Regions from separate parts of the Vibrio genomosp. F10 str. 9ZD137 genome, predicted to be linked through region 1. Evidence: predicted binding sites of a transcription regulator. Region 1 holds the regulator's gene; each other region holds the start of a gene.

Region 1 (6,951 bases):
TCATCCGCGCCCATTTCTAAGCCAACAATCTTATCAATGCTGTCGGTTCGCCCGGTTACCAAAATAATACCCATGTCCGACTGACTTCGCAGTTCTCGTGTCAACATCAGGCCATCAGAGCCTGGAAGGTTAATGTCAAGCATGACCAAATCGACAGAGGACATGTTCAATATTTCATGCATCTGTTCACCGCTTTGAGCTTCACTCACCGTATAGCCTTCATTCTGAAAGTAGCCGACCAGCTTACTGCGTGTGACAGCATCGTCTTCGACGACCAGTATATGATAAGTCATTTAACCCACTTATTTTTATTCATTGGAATGATTTTGCTAGAGCCATTCTATTCATAATTCATCACAATTCTAGCTCATCCGGTTAAGTTTGGACAAATCTTGCAAGTTTATTGATTCAAAACAAGATAGCTGAATCTGTTCATAATTCGACATAATTTCACAATTTTTATCATACTCTTAAGTAACCCTGTTCATTTTTATTCGTTAAACTAGAAAGATTATTTCTGTTAAGGCTAATGACAATGCAAGAAACAAAAGCATTCAACGAAAAACGTGCTGAAATCTACTGGTGGCTATCTAGTCTATTCGCCAAAGAACTCACAGAACCGGATGTCGAACAGTACCAGTCGGCTCAGATTAGAGCTTTCCTTACTGGTTTGGGAGAGAACCCATCATTAAAGCCTGCGATTGATAAACTCGTTGATGCACTGAATCGACTGCAAGATAGAGAAGATGCACAACTTGAGTTATCTGCTGACTTTTGTGACCTATTTTTAAAGTCAGAGAAAGATTCGGCTCTGCCATACGCGTCAATTTATATTGGCGAGGCTGGAATACTCAACGATACCCCTGCAAAGGAAATGGCGGATCTGATGGCGAAGCATAATGTGGCAGTTCATGAAACCCTCAATGAACCGGCTGATCATATCGCTATTGAGCTCGATTTTTTAGGTCACCTGATTATCCGTTCCAATGAAGTTGAAATAGAAAAGCACCTTGACCAAGCGCTGATTGAGCAAGAACAGTTTATCTCAACCTACTTGTTATCTTGGGTCCCGCAATTCACCCATAAATGTCAGCAATTGGATGATTTCGGTTTCTATGCTGCAGTATCTGAATTGATGAGTGCTTTTCTGGAACTCGATTACCAGTACTTAACTGGCGAGTAAAAACTCGATATAAACACCATGATATTGTCTAATTGTCGTTTTAGATCACGCGAATATGACCGCTTTTCATTGCTTGTCCTTCACATGACGTCTAAAATTGAAATAATAACGACAAAAGAATGACTAACTAACCGCTATTATTGGCGGTTTTTGTGTTTTTACTCATAATAAGATGTTTTTGCTCATGTAAGCACTGAAACGCTTTGTTAGTGAATGGAATTGCAACTGCAATTAACAGGAAAAGAATTATGGCCACAATTAAAGATGTTGCTCGCTTAGCTGGCGTATCAACGACCACTGTTTCTCACGTTATCAATAAAACGCGATTCGTGGCAGAAACGACACAAGAAAAAGTGAATAAAGCCGTTGAAGAGCTCAACTACGCGCCAAGTGCCGTTGCCCGCAGCTTAAAATGCAACACAACACGAACTATTGGCATGCTGGTCACTCAGTCTACTAATCTTTTCTTTTCTGAAGTCATTGACGGTGTTGAAAGCTATTGTTATCGCCAAGGCTACACGCTGATTCTTTGTAACACCGGCGGTATCTATGAAAAACAGCGTGACTATATTCGCATGCTGGCCGAGAAACGAGTGGATGGCATTCTGGTCATGTGTTCTGACCTTACTGAAGAACTTCGAGAAATGCTTGATCGTCACTCAACCATTCCAAAGGTTGTCATGGATTGGGGCCCAGAAAGCTCCCAGGCTGATAAAATAATCGATAATTCAGAAGAAGGTGGTTATCTCGCCACAAAATACCTGATTGATAAAGGCCATAAAGATATTGCCTGTCTAAGCGGGCATTTTGAAAAAGCAGCATGCCAAGAGCGCATTTTAGGCTTTAAGCGAGCATTGACAGAAGCCAACCTAAAAATCGATGAAGATTGGATCTTAGAAGGTAACTTTGAGTGTGATACCGCAGTCTTAGCAGCAGACCAAATTGCGGCGATGGACAACAAACCAACGGCCATTTTCTGTTTCAACGACACGATGGCTCTCGGTTTAATCAGTCGCTTGGGGCAAAAAGGGATTAACGTTCCTAACGATATCTCTGTCATTGGTTATGACAATATTGAGCTTGCTGAGTACTTTTCTCCTCCACTAACGACCGTACACCAACCCAAACGTCGTGTAGGTAAAAATGCATTTGAAATTTTGCTTGAGAGAATCAAAGATAAAGATCACGAAAAGCGCATATTTGAGATGCACCCTGAAATCGTAGAACGAAACACCGTAAAGGATCTCAATAAGTAGTTTGCTTTGACCGGCTTTTCTTTACTTGCTAATTATATGTTATAGTTTAGACTCAATATTGAGATGAATTTGTTGGATGAACATCACACTAACCAGGCGGTTTTGTGATTCTCATTCAAATTGATCAAAGCTTTATTTTCAGTCACGCACAGGGCAAACCACTTGAAAAGGTGGGACGCAAAGCCTCCGGCCTAAACCAAACATTCTGTTTATCACAGGAGTTGGTAGGTAGCGGGGTTACCGATGGCAAGCAATGCAAACATAAAATTTACCCGTAAATGACACAGTTTCTGCATATTTTGCTAACCTCTCGGACCTGATTTGGTGGCGTATTTAACATACACCGAGAACATACAGCATGGATAAACCAATACTAAAAGACTCAATGAGGCTGTTTGAACAGCTTGGACGAGTAAAGTCTCGTTCAATGTTTGGCGGTTTCGGTATTTTTGTTGAAGACACAATGTTTGCACTTGTTGTAAATGACAAACTTCACATAAGAGCCGATAGCATTGCCGTTAAAAAGTTCAAGCAGCAAGGCTATATGCCATATGTCTATAAAAAGCGCGGACACCCTGTCGTAACAAAATATTATGCGTTACCTGATGATTGGATGTCAGATTCAGCAACCACTCTCGCTGAAGCGAAAAACTCATTAGAGATTGCAAAGAAAGAGAAAGAAAGCCAAGCATCTGCAAAACCGGATCGCCTTAAGGATTTACCAAATCTTAGGTTGGCAACGGAAAGAATGCTGAAAAAAGCGGGTATTGATTCTGTAGCAACTCTTGAGGAACAAGGCTCTGTAGCCGCTTATAAGGCCATTCAGCAATCTCACCCATCAGATGTGGGGCTGGAGCTTCTTTGGGCGCTAGAAGGCGCCATTAAGGGGACTCACTGGTCTGTTATTCCCCAAGAGAGACGGGAAGAACTCGCGAATCGATTAAGATAACTCAAAAAAGCCAACATTCATATGTTGGTTTTTTTATGCCTCGTTATCAGCATCAAAGCTTGAATCTTTTTATTCTATTGCTACTTGAAATTTTTTCACCCTAATACGGTTCTCTATAAACACATCAACTTACTGGTTCTCTAACTATGAATAAAAAAATACTCTTTGCCATTTTTCTGATAGGCACCATTTTGTTTCTAACGATAAACTACGGGCACCTTTTGACTTTAGAGAATGCAAAGTCACAGCAAGAATCATTGAGTAATATTATTGAATCCAACTTTGTAATCGCAGCGCTAAGTTACTTTGTGATTTATATCGTTGTGGTCGCATTTTCTATCCCAGGTGCTGCGGTTGTTACTCTATTAGGTGCCGCGTTGTTTGGATTTTGGACCAGCTTAGTTCTAGTTTCTTTTGCCAGCTCAATAGGCGCAACGCTTGCCTTTCTTAGTAGTCGATTTTTGTTGAAGGAATGGGTTCAAAAGAAATTCGGTTCCAAACTCTCGACGATTAATGAAGGGGTAGAAAAAGATGGTGCGTTTTATCTTTTTTCACTGCGTCTTATCCCTGTTGTTCCATTCTTTTTGATCAACCTTTTAATGGGATTGACGCCAATATCAGCTTTAAGATTCTACCTCGTGAGTCAACTCGGTATGCTACCGGGTACCGCTGTCTATCTTAACGCGGGAACACAACTCGCCAACATAGAAAGCCTTTCAGGCATTGTCTCCTTGCCTGTAATTCTATCGTTTGTTTTGTTGGGGCTATTTCCAATCATCACCAAGAAAGCTATGACGATAATAAGAAAGAGTGACTCTGCGAAGCAAAATGAAGGGTAACGTATTCTTGAGGCAAAAAAGTCGTGGTGCTACGGAATAAGGCTCGTGTAGCACCTAATTGATCTTGCTTGGGTGGGATTCTTGCGTGAGTGGAATCTACCTATCGAGTGCAGTTTTTAATAAACTCTATAGAGTAACGATTAAATTCTTCCGGGCGCTCAACATTACATACATGGCCACAATTAGGTATTTCTAGCAGTTTGCTATCTTGATGAGCCGCAACCATTTCTTTTACCGGTTGGATAAACATATAGTCTTGCTCACCCATTAAATAGAGTGTCGGGATCGGTAACTCTCTATTTTTGAAGTACTTCATCAATGGGTTGACTTCCGCCGTCAAAATAAACCAACGTTTAAACTCTTTCTGACATAATTTTTTTGCCTCTCGTACAAACATATGACGAGACTCTTTCTGATTGCGCTGAGGCATAACAACATAAGCAAACAAACGATATAACCACATGTACGGGATGATGTGTTTACTCAAGTCACCAAGTTTTATTAATATTTGAGAACGAATATTAAGCCGTGTAACAGCGCCCCCTAAAACCATACTATGTACACGCTCTGACGCAATCTCTGCAATGTTCTGAACGATGATCGTCCCTAGAGACATGCCAACAAAGTGGGCAGAGCGAATTTTAACGTGATCCAGTACTTTCAAAATATCCAGGGTCACTTCTCTAAACGTATAACGATTCGCAATAAGATCTTTGATAAATAGATTTGATTTTCCATGCCCACGAAGATCAAGCAGCAAGATATTGAAATGCTCTTTGTATGCTTTAATCTGTTTGAACCATATCGACGAGCTTCCACCTGCCCCGTGCACAAAAACCACCCACTCATTACTTGAAGGGTGTTCGTATGTCTTATGAAAAAGTAGAGTTTGTGACATTATTCAATAAAACCTAAATACGCAATCTAATGAACCTAACATAGAAGCCTACCATATTTTATCGCAAATGCTATTTATCGGATAATAAACACCATTCAAATAGTATTCTAGTTGTTGCCTGACGCAACCATTCACATAGGGATACATTAACGTTACAGAATCTAAACCGCACAACCTTTATCGTTTAAGCAAAAAAAGCACCCGTAGGCGCTTGAATGTATAGAGTGTTATTGAGTACTTCGATACATAGCTAAATAGTGCTTAGCTGCATCATCCCAACAAAAATTCTTTTTCATTGCATCTAGCTGCAGTCGACGAATCTCTGGGGTATTTTGTGCATAAAGTAACAGTGAACGCATAAGCGTCAGCAAAAGAGCATTTGCCGTTGGCTCAGTAAAGACAAAACCTGTTGCTTGTTCAGGGTTCTCATCGTAATCCGTGACGCTGTCTTTTAAACCGCCCACTCCGCGTACTATCGGAAGTGTGCCGTAGGACATACTATAAATCTGATTCAAGCCACACGGCTCAAACTCAGACGGCATCAAAAAGAAATCCGAACCAGCTTCGACCCAATGAGCCAGCTTATTGCTATACGCTTCGACAAATGCGAATTTGTCTCCGTGTTGAGCCGCAATGTCTTTCAATTGACTCGCCAGTACTGGATCTCCGGTACCGACAATGACGATTTGTACATCATGCTTAAGAAACTCATGCAAAATAGGTAACAAGTAGTGAACACCCTTTTGATGTGTCAGACGACAAACCATCCCATAAAGGGCGACATCTTTAACCGGCAAACCCACTTCTTCTTGTAAGGCTTGACGATTAGCTTTCTTACCGCGAACCATACTTTGCTTTGTCGCTTTGTAGGTTTTAGTCAGGTAGTCATCCGTTTCTGGATTCCACGATGAATAGTCACATCCATTGAGGATACCCACTAAATCATCTTTACGACGATTGAACTCATAAGACATGCCATGGCTTCCAAGCTCGGTCTTAAGCTCTTCCGCGTACGTCGGGCTAACGGCATTGATCTTGTCAGCACACATCACTCCAGCTTTCAGCATAGTGATATGTGTATCGCTTACCGCAGCTTCCGGCACATGTCTAGAGTGAAACTCAGGGACCGACTGCAATTCATCGTAGCTGAACACACCTTTAAAAACGGCGTTATGAATTGAGATAACACTTCTCATGCCTTGATAAAAGGCGTCTGCTTGATGACGAACTTTCAGAAAGTATGGGACGAGGCCCGTGTGCCAATCATTCGCATGAACAATATTTGGTTGGAAGCCAAGCTTAGGGAGCATGTCTAAACTTGCCGCACTGAAAAAAGCGAACCGTTCTGCATTGTCTGTATAAGCTTGATTATTTTCCGCATACATTTCCTTGCGAGAAAAATATTTCTCACAACGAATCGCATAGACAGGAACACCTGATACTTCGGTACTCACGACTTGATATTCAGTATGTGGCCAACTATTCAACTGAGTATCAATCAACACCTCAGCATCTTCAATATTAGGGATTTGGCTGTAAGCTGGAATAGCTAGTTTCACCACTTGCTTCAATCTTTGCAAGGATTCAGGCAGTGCCTTGGCAACATCCGCCAAGCCACCACTTTTGATCAATCCTTCAACCTCAGAAGCAACAAATAAAATCGATAGCTTTTTAGTAGCCAATTTTCTCGCCCTTTCCTATCACAACAACACCATCTTCTGACACATGATAGTGCTTTTTATCTTCTTGTAAATTCACACCAATCTGAGTTCCTGGCGCAATATCGGCATTTTTGTCAACAATGACACGGCGCAATACACAGCCTT
Region 2 (4,241 bases), on a different contig from region 1:
TTCCACCATAATCGAGCGTTGGTTAAACATATCAAAAACAAGACGTTGTGGTTTACCATGCTCATTGGTGGCATTAATTTCGCGCTTTTTGTGAATCTGTATTCCGTCATGGGCTTTCGCTTAGTCAGTGCCCCACATTACCTACCGATTGGCGCTGCCTCTTTGATTTTTCTGTGTTACTTGGCCGGAACTCTTAGCTCGAAATTAACCGGGAAATGGGCTCAACATAAACAGCCTATTTCTGGGATGGTAACAGGAAGCATCATCAGCATGTTGGGGATGTGGGTGGCACTGGTTGATCGCTTATCCATGATGGTCATTGGGTTATTACTGGTGAGTTTTGGTGCTTTTTTTACCCATACCTTAGCGTATTCATGGATTAGCCAAAAGGCCGTACACGCGAAAGCAACGGCAACCGCACTGTACCTTGTTCACTACTATGTGGGTGGAAGTCTAGGGGGTTTCTTTCTAATCTATTGCTGGCAACACGGGGGATGGTTGAGTGTCACCATGGGTGGCATGGTTCTCTATATTGGTTTGTTTGCTCTTTGCTATGCACTCTATCGACAAACGGTACCGTCTCGGACGTTAGCTGACCCTCACCCAACTCACAGATAAACGCTACTTAATCTGCCAGTCGAACAGCCGTTAAATGAGTAATGGAAGAAGCGATTTTGAGAAATAAAACAATCACCAATTTTACTCATTCAAAGCGTCATTTCTGGTATTCTACTCGTTCTATTATCTGGAGAGGCACTGTGCTGACTCCCGCAGAAACGGTTTAAGTAAAGATAACCCTATGGACAACTATCAACTCGCAGAAAAACAGACTCAGCAATGGTTAGAAGACGTCATCGTTGGTCTTAACCTGTGTCCTTTCGCACACAAGCCGAACAAGAATAAGCAGATTAAAATTGCAGTCACCGACGCCACGACGGAAGAAGCACTGCTAGAATGTATCTTGGAAGAATTTCAGATTCTCGACAGTAAAGATGCCAAAGAGCTTGAAACAACCTTGGTTGTAATTCCAGATATGCTTCAGGATTTCATGGATTACAACTTTTTTCTCGACTGGGTTGATGGGCTAATCAAACAGCAAGACTATGAAGGCATTTACCAAGTCGCGACATTTCATCCAGACTATTACTTTCACGGGACCCAACCCGACGATACCGAGAATCTGACTAATCGCTCTCCTTACCCAACCATTCATTTAATCCGTGAAGAGTCGATGGAAAAGGTGCTCAAACACTATCCAGATCCTGAAGCCATACCCGATAACAATATTGCTCGTGTTGAGTCTTTATCGCAGGAAGAAAAACAGCAACTGTTCCCGTACCTTTTTCGCTAATCGATTTAAAGAATCACAATGCATAAACGTTCACGCTTGAATGATGCTATAAGCGAAAAAAAGAAGATAAGAAGATAAGAAGAGAGAAAAAGCCAAAAGACTTGAAAGTTCAACGAGCATGAGTGCTTGCAACTTCATCGATTGATGGAGCCTAAAGGATCTTTGTTCGTTGCCGTAAGCCAGATATAAAAAGACCACGCTAGGCGTGGTCTCAATCGATCAGCTATTTGTCAACTTTGATATTCTCTACGCGGGCTTTTAGTTTTTGTCCCGGGCGGAATGTAACAACACGTCGAGCAGAGATAGGAATGTCTTCGCCAGTTTTAGGGTTTCGACCTGGGCGTTCGCTTTTCTCTCGAAGGTCAAAGTTACCAAAACCAGACAGCTTTACCTGCTCGCCACTTTCAAGTGATTTTCGAATTTCTTCGAAAAATACTTCAACCGTTTCCTTGGCATCCCGTTTACTGTATCCAAGTTTTTCAAACAGGTTCTCAGCCAGATCGGCCTTTGTGAGCGCCATAAAACTCCCCTTAAAGCTATGTTTAACATTACTGCCAGATGGCAGCGCCAAAGCATTTTGCCTAGCCAATCAACAACATATCGGCTTTACCTTGGAAAGTGTATGCCAAGCTTCTGATTTTCGCCAACTTTTTTCTAAGTGTATGGAACTATCAATAAATATAAATAGAATCAATAAACACACAAATAAAAATAAAAACCCAATAAAATAAAATAGAAACAAACTTTAAAGCACAAACAACCAACATATAGATAACCAACAACATTAATGACCATTATATTTGGGTGGATTTTTTTTGAAGTTTGTTCAGAGAATTCTCAAATTAAGGACAAAACCACCCAAACACTAGGGCGCTTATTTCATTACTAACCCTTTAATAATCAACAAGTTTCAGATTGTAAAAAGCCCCCCAATGCTACACAAACTTATCTTACCTTCTGCAACGCTTTAACCAGAGTTGTCGAGAGTTTTGTGTCTTTAGAAATTCGCCTTCTACTGAGCCACGCCCCCTGCTTAACGGGCTTAACTGCTTGAGTTGAACCGTTCAGCCTCCTTCTCTAGACCCCACTCAAATGAAGTAGGACGATTTCTTTAGATTGAAGAATCAGTGCGATGACATAAACTGACTTTTTGCCGATGAACATAACTTACCGCATTGAGTAATTTGGCTTTCTAAGAAGTAAATGTTACGGCTGCTTTTGACCCATTGAGCACGGATCTCTAACTCTTGACCGATCAAAATTGGATGGTGGAAACGAGACGTTATGCTGACCGTCATGGCCGTGATATTATTTTGGAACAAACAATGCAGCATGGTTGCATCGTGTAACGCGGTAACAATGCCGCCCTGCATAATGCCATCATAGCCCTCAGCTTTATCTGTTGGTACAATCTTAGCTAAGGCTTCATGCTTAACTAAGGTCTCGTGCTCGCTAACAGCTTCAAAACAAATCGGGCTGTCTGAAAAGAAGCCTTGGCTGCATACTTTGCAGCGCCTATGGTTGTGAGGAATGAAAACTTTCATACTTACCCTTATCCCTTTTACCCTTAGATTCCTAGAGATTGATATGGCTCGACCCAAAAAACACCGACAGTTGTGTACCCGTGCTGCTTACTCTTGTTTCAAGCCTAATGGCGTTCCTATGGACGAGCTTCATCAAGAAGAGCTGCTATTAGAAGAGTTGGAAGCTCTGCGCTTGGCTGATCAAGAAGGCCTAAGCCAGCTTGAAGCCGCCGAGCAGATGCAGGTGTCTCGCCAAACGTTCGGTAACATCATTAAACGTGCACGAGCCAAGGTTGCTAAATGCATCGTCAACGGCCACGCGTTAGTCATTCAAAACTCTTAACTGACACCCTAGCCTTAACTATAGAGATCACTCTCACTGCTAGATACCGAGCTAGCCACTGAGCGATTGAACTGTCTGATTTAGCTATTTAGCTATTTATCTATTTATCTATTTATCTATTTAGTTATTTATTTAGCTATTTACTTAGCTATTCACTTCGCTATATGGCGGCTTGTTTGAGATCTCTAGCTTGAGGGTTCTGAGATCTGATACAGCTTACGGCTATGTTCCTCACACACATCTTTGCAATTGCATTCACGCTCAATATCTATCTGCGCTAGCCCGCCGCAGCTGCCTATGATTGGCTGGCGTGAAAAAATCACACCGATCGCCATCAACGCAACGATTCCAACAAAGCCCAATAATGTTAGTAGGAATGTCATTTACGGAACCCTCGAATAGCCCCTAACTTATTGGGCTGTGACATGAAAATCGCGCCGTCTCTCCTACGCTCTTTCTTACCGCACCCATGATTGCGAGGCTCTCGACCGTAATCCAAATCGGTCACTTCTTGTAGGTGATCAAAATCTAATGCTCCAATTTCAACCTTTCCTATCGAGGCTAACACTTTAATATCGTTTTTAAACAAGTGCGCCAGCATCCTTTTTCCTATGTGGCGGACGACAACGGCTTGCACGCCGTAAGAGTGGATCACTGAAATCCATTGCTTCTTTTTATTACAAGACGAGTCGGATTCAACCAAAGGAACAACCTGCTTTATTTGTCGTTGGTCATCCACAATCGCTATTTGTGGTGAACGAGCAAAATGGTTGCCGACATGAAGATTAAGACAAGGTACTGCGTATAACATGGTAACTCCGTGTTATTGGTGATCAGGCATTCAGTATATTCCTTATTATTGGCATATGCCAATAACTATAGTGTGAAAAATTAGATTTACAGATTAGAGAAATAGCACTTTCAGCAAAAACTATAGAGTGGAGGGAGCGACAAGGTATCTTGGAAAGCAATGAAAAACATCTACAGCACAATGCGTAAAACTAAGGCGAAAGTTAAGACCGTT
Region 3 (6,951 bases), on a different contig from region 1:
TATAACCGAATGTCAGCCAACATGGACATTGTGGAAGAACGATTATTGCCACTTTTAGGACAAGGCTTTCTTAAATCTTTCAGTATCCAATCCCCAGCGTTTGGTGGTAATGCCGGTGACCAAACGGGCTTTGTTATCATGATTTTGGATGACTGGAACGAGCGCGATATTACCGCTCAAAATGCCCTTGGTGAAGTTAGGAAAGCACTTACAGGTATTCCCGACGTACGTGTATTCCCATTCATGCCCGGTTTTAGAGGGGGATCCAGTGAGCCAGTGCAGTTTGTCTTAGGCGGAACCGATTACCCTGAATTGATGGAGTGGGCCGAGCGATTAAAAGTCGAGGCTGAAAACTCCCCGTTAATGGAAGGGGCAGAGATTAACTATTCAGAGAAAACGCCGGAGCTTGTCGTCACGATTGATCGTCAACGAGCGGCTGAACTAGGGATCAGTGTGTCGGATATTTCGGATACGCTTGAAGTGATGTTGGGCGGTAAAACGGAAACCACGTTTGTTGAACGAGGCGAAGAGTATGACGTTTACCTTCGTGGTGATGAAAACAGCTTCAACAATGCTTCCGATTTGAGTCAAATCTACATGCGAACCGTGTCGGGTGAATTAGTGACGCTTGATGCGGTGACAAGCATTGAAGAAGTTGCGTCATCGATTCGTCTTGCTCACTACAATAAACAGAAATCGATTACCGTGACCGCAAACTTGGCTGGTGACTCGACGTTGGGCGATGCGCTCGATTTCTTAGATTCAAAAGCGATCGAACTGCTGCCGAACGAAATATCGGTGAGCTATTCTGGCGAATCGAAAGATTACAAAGAAAATCAATCGAGTATTTTGATTGTCTTTGCATTGGCTTTGCTGGTGGCCTATCTAGTGTTAGCCGCTCAATTTGAAAGCTTTATTAACCCATTAGTGGTGATGTTCACGGTGCCAATGGGGGTATTCGGTGGGTTCCTCGGTATGTACTTTATGGGACAGGGTCTGAATATATATAGCCAGATCGGTATGATTATGTTGATTGGTATGGTGACGAAAAATGGTATTTTGATCGTTGAATTTACCAACCAGTTGCGTGACCGAGGTATCGAGTTCCAACAAGCCATCGTCGATGCATCCGCAAGGCGGTTAAGACCCATCATGATGACGGCATTTACCACATTGGCGGGTGCCATTCCATTGATAACGTCAACAGGTGCAGGCTATGAAAGCCGAGTGGCGGTAGGTACGGTGATCTTCTTTGGTATGGGGTTTGCAACCCTGGTGACCCTGTTTGTTATTCCTGCTATGTATCGATTGATCTCTATTACGACGCACTCTCCAGGCCATGTTGAGGCGGAATTAAATAAAGAACTGCAACATGATGTTAAAACGAGAAGTGTGCATTAATGACACATTGAATTGAATGTTACAAACAGAAAGGGCTCGCCAGTGTGCGAGCCCTTTTTATGCTTGGAATAACTAGCCGTAAGTGACGGTATAACGAGTCGGCTTGTGATTCATGGCCAGAACCACATTGAGCGCGACGGTTCCAAGTAAAGACAAACCAATAACCTGTGGAGACACAAAAAAGAAAGAAGCGAACAAAATCGCCACATCAATAAGCATTTGAGTTTTTCCCACTGATATTCCAAATCGATCTTGGATCACTAAGCATAGAACGTTAAAGCCTCCGAGGCTAGAACGATGTCGAAATAGGATCAGCATTCCCAATCCCATTAACAATCCGCCAGCGATAGCGCAATAAATGTCATTGACGGTATCAAGGGTAATCACTAGGTATAAGTGATCGGCGAAAACAGAGACTAACGCACCGGAAATAGCACTATTTATGGCAAAGCGTTTGCCAAATCGCTGCCAGGCAAGTAAATAAAATGGGCAGTTAATAAGAAAATACAGAGTACCAAAAGACACTGAGACAATTTGGCTTAACAGCAGGGCTAATCCCGTTGTTCCGCCTGTGAGCAAATGCGCGGATTGAAGAAAGAATACCCCTTGAGCGACTAAGAAAGTCCCGGTTAAAATTGCAATCCAATCTTCTTTACTTGAGTGTTTTTCCATCAACTTGATTTTCTTCTAGAGACTATTGGGGCGAATAGTAGAGAAAAGATGATCTTTTCGGTAGCTAGAGAGATAAAATTAGGGTAAACCTATGTAATTATCGTTTTACAGGGTGTAAAGCGAAAACTTGACAGTAAGCCGCTTGTGGGTGATTAAGGTACGACAAGCATTATAAAGCTTATAAGTCATTATGAATAAACTGCATGATAAAAAGTGATTTTGCTCTTTATGATACAGATCAAATTATGTAGAATGCTTTTCATAAATTCGACCTACGTAAACGTTTGCGTACGGTTGTTGTGTGGTTTTTTTGAAACTTTCAGTACAATCTGAGTCAGGAGATACAGATGCTAACACGTGACATGAACATTGCAGATTATGATGCAGACCTATTTGAAGCGATCCAAGAGGAAACGGTTCGCCAAGAAGAACATATTGAGCTTATCGCTTCTGAAAACTACACAAGCCCACGTGTAATGGAAGCTCAAGGCTCTCAGTTAACGAACAAATATGCAGAAGGTTACCCTGGTAAGCGTTACTACGGTGGCTGTGAGTTCGTTGATAAGGTTGAAACATTGGCAATTGAGCGTGCATGTGAACTGTTTGGCGCACAATACGCAAACGTACAGCCACACTCAGGTTCTCAAGCAAATAACGCTGTCTACATGGCGCTACTAAACGCGGGTGATACTGTTCTTGGTATGAGCCTAGCGCACGGTGGTCACCTCACTCACGGTTCTCCTGTCAACTTCTCTGGTAAGCTTTACAACATCATCCCTTACGGTATCGATGAAGCAGGCCAAATCGATTACGAAGAGATGGAAGCGCTGGCTATCGAGCACAAGCCTAAGATGATCATCGGTGGTTTCTCAGCTTACTCTCAAGTTTGTGATTGGAAGCGTATGCGTGAAATCGCTGACAAAGTCGGTGCTTACTTCTTCGTCGATATGGCTCACGTTGCTGGTCTAATCGCTGCAGGCGTTTACCCGAACCCAGTTCCACACGCTCACGTTGTAACGACGACAACGCACAAAACGCTTGCGGGTCCTCGTGGCGGTCTTATCCTTTCTAACGAAGGCGAAGATCTTTACAAGAAACTAAACTCAGCAGTATTCCCAGGCGGCCAAGGTGGCCCTCTAATGCACGTTATCGCGGGTAAAGCAGTAGCGTTCAAAGAAGCGCTAGAGCCAGAGTTCAAAGAATACCAAGCTCGCGTAGTGGCTAACGCAAAAGCAATGGTTGCTGAGTTCCTAGCTCGCGGTTACAACATCGTTTCTGGTTCTACAGAGAACCACCTGTTCCTAGTTGACCTAATCGACAAAGACATCACAGGTAAAGAAGCCGATGCAGCACTAGGTGCAGCGAACATCACTGTGAATAAGAACTCAGTACCAAACGATCCACGTAGCCCGTTTGTTACGTCTGGTATCCGTATCGGTTCTCCTTCTATTACTCGTCGCGGTTTTTCAGAAGCCGACGCGAAAGAGCTAGCAGGTTGGATGTGTGACATCCTAGATAACATGGGTGATGAGTCTGTTATCGAAGCAACGAAAGCGAAAGTACTAGAGATCTGTAAGCGTCTACCGGTTTACGCTTAATTTTTCTGCCTTAACTGTTCTATTTCGGTGTTAAAGGTGCTCATTTACTAGCGTAAACTCCGCGCCTTTTCCTAGAACTAGAATCAGTTAAGTTTGAAAATAATAATGAAGAGCTTCCAATTTGGGGGCTCTTTTAGTTTCTGCGTAGAACGAAACTTAGAAACAAAAAGACCAGCTTGTTGAAGGGCTGGTCTTTTTAATATCGGTTATAGTCTAAAAGGTCGTCTTACTTTTTCGAAATACTCAGCAAGGTGCCTGACTTACACTGGAATGAGTAGTATTTTCGGCTTTCGTTGAATTTACCCAACCCTTCACCGTCACAGTAATCAATATTGATATCACGCATAACCTCTAACGTTTCTTCTGATGTTAGAGCGAACTTCGAACCATCTGAGCAGACAATTCTTACACGACCATCATCACTGACCGAATAAATATCGACCTCAGTGTTACAAAGCTCAAAAGAGGCTTCTCTATAGTTGTCTTGTTTGGTGTTGTTAGCACAACCAGCAGTAACGGCTGCGAACATCAGCGCCAATAATCCCATTCTATTCATTTTTATTCCTTAGCTATCTCAACGATAGGTGAGTACATTCCGTTAGTTTCTTTAGCCTATCGATTTTACCGTTCAGTTTCAATTGAGAAGCGGATTATTCACCATCTATTATTAACAATGGATTATTAACCATAGATCAGAAAGTAAAGTCGATGATATCACCGACTTTATCAATATTGGCGTTACTTAACTTCTTTGCCCTGTGCTTGCATATCGGCATGGTAAGAAGAACGCACAAACGGGCCACAAGCTGCGTGAGTGAAACCTAAATCCAACGCAATTTCTTTCAACTCTTCAAATTCAGCCGGCGGTACATAGCGTTCCACTGGCAAATGGTGACGGCTTGGTGCGAGGTACTGACCCAGAGTGAGCATGGTAACATCGTGCTCACGTAAGTCCTTAAGAACTTGAATGATCTCTTCTTTTGTTTCCCCAAGCCCCATCATTACCCCCGATTTTGTCGGAACATTAGGGTGTTGCTGTTTAAACTTTTTAAGAAGTTCTAACGACCACTTGTAGTTCGCACCTGGGCGCGCTTTACGGTACAGGCGTGGGGCGGTTTCTAGGTTATGGTTAAAGACATCCGGTGGGTTGTCTTTGAGTAACTCAAGGGCGATGTCCATACGGCCACGAAAGTCAGGGACCAATGTTTCAATGTGAATGTTAGGGTTAAGCTCGCGGATTTCTCGGTTACAATCGGCAAAGTGCTGTGCGCCTCCGTCTCTCAAGTCGTCTCTATCGACAGAGGTAATCACCACATACTTAAGTTTCATGTCTTTAATGGTTTGTGCCAGCTTCTTCGGTTCATCGCCTTCAGGAGCAAGAGGTCGGCCGTGGCCAACATCACAAAATGGGCAGCGGCGTGTACAGATAGCACCTAGAATCATGAAGGTTGCCGTTCCGTGGTTGAAACACTCTGAAAGGTTAGGGCAAGAGGCTTCTTCACACACCGAGTTAAGGTTATTTTTACGTAGAGCCGACTTGATCTCTTTGATGCGCTTACTGTCAGATGGCAGCTTTATTTTCATCCAGTCTGGTTTACGCAATACTTCTTTTGTTTCGCTTGGCATGTTTTTAACAGGAATCAATGCCATTTTGTCAGCGTCTCTGTATTTGACGCCTTTTTCCATTTGAATTGGTTTGCTCATGATTTTACTGCTTCTCGTTAAGGGCTTTTGTGCAAAATTTAACGTGCTCGTAGTCTAGGAGTGCGACGAGTTCTTGTATTAATTGCTGTTCAACGACGTCTAGCTGACTTGGTCCACCTAACTGGCTAACCTGTACCATTTCCATTCCTGCATAACCACATGGATTGATACGCAAAAACGGAGACAAGTCCATATCAACATTCAGTGCTAGACCATGAAAAGAACAGCCTTTTCGAATTCTTAATCCAAGGGAACAGATCTTTTTATTGTCGGAATAAACACCGGGTGCGTCGGGCTTGGCTGAAGCTTCGATATTGTAAGCTTTCAGAGTATTAATGACGAGATTCTCAATATGTGTAACGAGATCTCGAACGCCTAATTTTTTTCGTCTTAGGTTAATTAAGAAGTAGGCCACTAACTGACCTGGACCATGATAAGTGACTTGCCCCCCACGATCACTTTGTACGACAGGAATATCACCCGCAGCGAGAATATGCTCTGCTTTTCCTGCCTGCCCCTGCGTAAATACAGGATTATGCTCAACTAACCAAATTTCATCGCTACTTTCATCGGTTCGATTGTCGGTGAACTCGTGCATCGCTTTCCATACAGGATGGTAATCTTGGCGACCAAGTTGTCTGACGACTAATTGATTTAGCATTCCGCTTTCCGTAGTGATTTGTAAAGTTATCGCATTATAAACACATTCATGAGAATGAACTACATATTGATAACCACAAATTAACTAGAAAAAATGCTCATATATCATAGGTGTCTGATTGAAAACAAAAAAGCAGCCAATGGCTGCTTTCAATATTATTTTAAAGTTTAAACTTTATTATAAGACCATGCGTACGATATCAATATCGCCGAGCTCTTTATACAGGGTTTCTACCTGCTCAATTGAGGTTGCTGTGATGTTGATTGACACTGAATTATACGTGCCTTTAGCGCTTGGCTTAACGACTGGGCTGTAGTCACCTGGAGCATGACGTTGAATGACTTCCAATACCAACTCCGGTAATTCAGGTTTTGCGTAGCCCATCACTTTAAAGGTGAATGAACACGGGAATTCGAGCAAGTCTTTAAGCTTTGCATCTGAATTAATGGTCATCATTGTAGATACTCCAAGGTTAAATCGGTTTTTAGGGGACGCATATTACTGTCTATTGAGCGGAATCTCAACTAAGTACCAAAAGGAAAAAAGCTGCACTAGGCAGCTTTTCAAATAATTAAAAAGGTCAGATTAGAAAAAACCTTTGAAAAGTAACATTAGATAGTCCCAAAGTCGGCTAAATAGACCGCCTTGCTGAACGTCTTCTAGAGCGAGTAATGGGTATTCGGCAACATCTTCGCCTTCAAGTTGGTAGAAAAGTTTACCGACTACGTCACCTTTCATGATCGGTGCTTCTAGTTCACTTTCAAGAACAAAACTTGCGGTTAGGTTCTTGGCTTGGCCACGAGGTAAGGTCACGTAAGTGTCGACATCCACGCCTAAAGCAACACTATCTTTGTCACCCATCCAGATTTTTTCTTCAACGAAGGTTTCGCCAGCACTGTGAGGTGCGACTGTTTC

What was found. The regulator PurR, encoded in region 1, represses purine synthesis genes. The targets are predictions, from matches to a motif close to TNANGNAAACGTTTNCNTNA.
Region 2: a site for PurR is predicted at 1,990-2,009, ahead of ihfA (integration host factor subunit alpha). Genes of this name have one in related genera too.
Region 3: a site for PurR is predicted at 2,346-2,365, ahead of glyA (serine hydroxymethyltransferase). Genes of this name have one in related genera too.

The regions. Positions count from the first base shown of each region.
Region 1 is NZ_JBNGCJ010001040.1:4,369-11,319, forward strand. Features, by position in the region: gene torR (two-component system response regulator TorR) at 1-293, opposite strand, end outside; gene torD (molecular chaperone TorD) at 536-1,183, shown strand; gene purR (HTH-type transcriptional repressor PurR) at 1,432-2,439, shown strand; cyclic di-GMP riboswitch class I at 2,582-2,684, shown strand; gene ACP45E_RS22100 (TfoX/Sxy family DNA transformation protein) at 2,798-3,388, shown strand; gene ACP45E_RS22105 (TVP38/TMEM64 family protein) at 3,535-4,227, shown strand; gene ACP45E_RS22110 (alpha/beta fold hydrolase) at 4,328-5,125, opposite strand; gene glgA (glycogen synthase GlgA) at 5,353-6,807, opposite strand; gene glgC (glucose-1-phosphate adenylyltransferase) at 6,797-6,951, opposite strand, start outside.
Region 2 is NZ_JBNGCJ010000791.1:97-4,337, forward strand. Features, by position in the region: partial or broken gene ACP45E_RS18340 (MFS transporter) at 1-618, shown strand, start outside; gene ACP45E_RS18345 (DUF1415 domain-containing protein) at 800-1,351, shown strand; gene ihfA (integration host factor subunit alpha) at 1,575-1,871, opposite strand; gene ACP45E_RS18355 (PaaI family thioesterase) at 2,476-2,895, opposite strand; gene ACP45E_RS18360 (DUF134 domain-containing protein) at 2,939-3,217, shown strand; gene nqrM ((Na+)-NQR maturation NqrM) at 3,403-3,600, opposite strand; gene ACP45E_RS18370 (NifB/NifX family molybdenum-iron cluster-binding protein) at 3,597-4,028, opposite strand.
Region 3 is NZ_JBNGCJ010000341.1:3,073-10,023, forward strand. Features, by position in the region: gene vexH (vibriobactin export RND transporter permease subunit VexH) at 1-1,401, shown strand, start outside; gene ACP45E_RS07250 (YitT family protein) at 1,474-2,073, opposite strand; gene glyA (serine hydroxymethyltransferase) at 2,421-3,671, shown strand; gene ACP45E_RS07260 (hypothetical protein) at 3,898-4,227, opposite strand; gene lipA (lipoyl synthase) at 4,410-5,375, opposite strand; gene lipB (lipoyl(octanoyl) transferase LipB) at 5,380-6,036, opposite strand; gene ybeD (DUF493 family protein YbeD) at 6,214-6,492, opposite strand; gene ACP45E_RS07280 (serine hydrolase) at 6,622-6,951, opposite strand, start outside.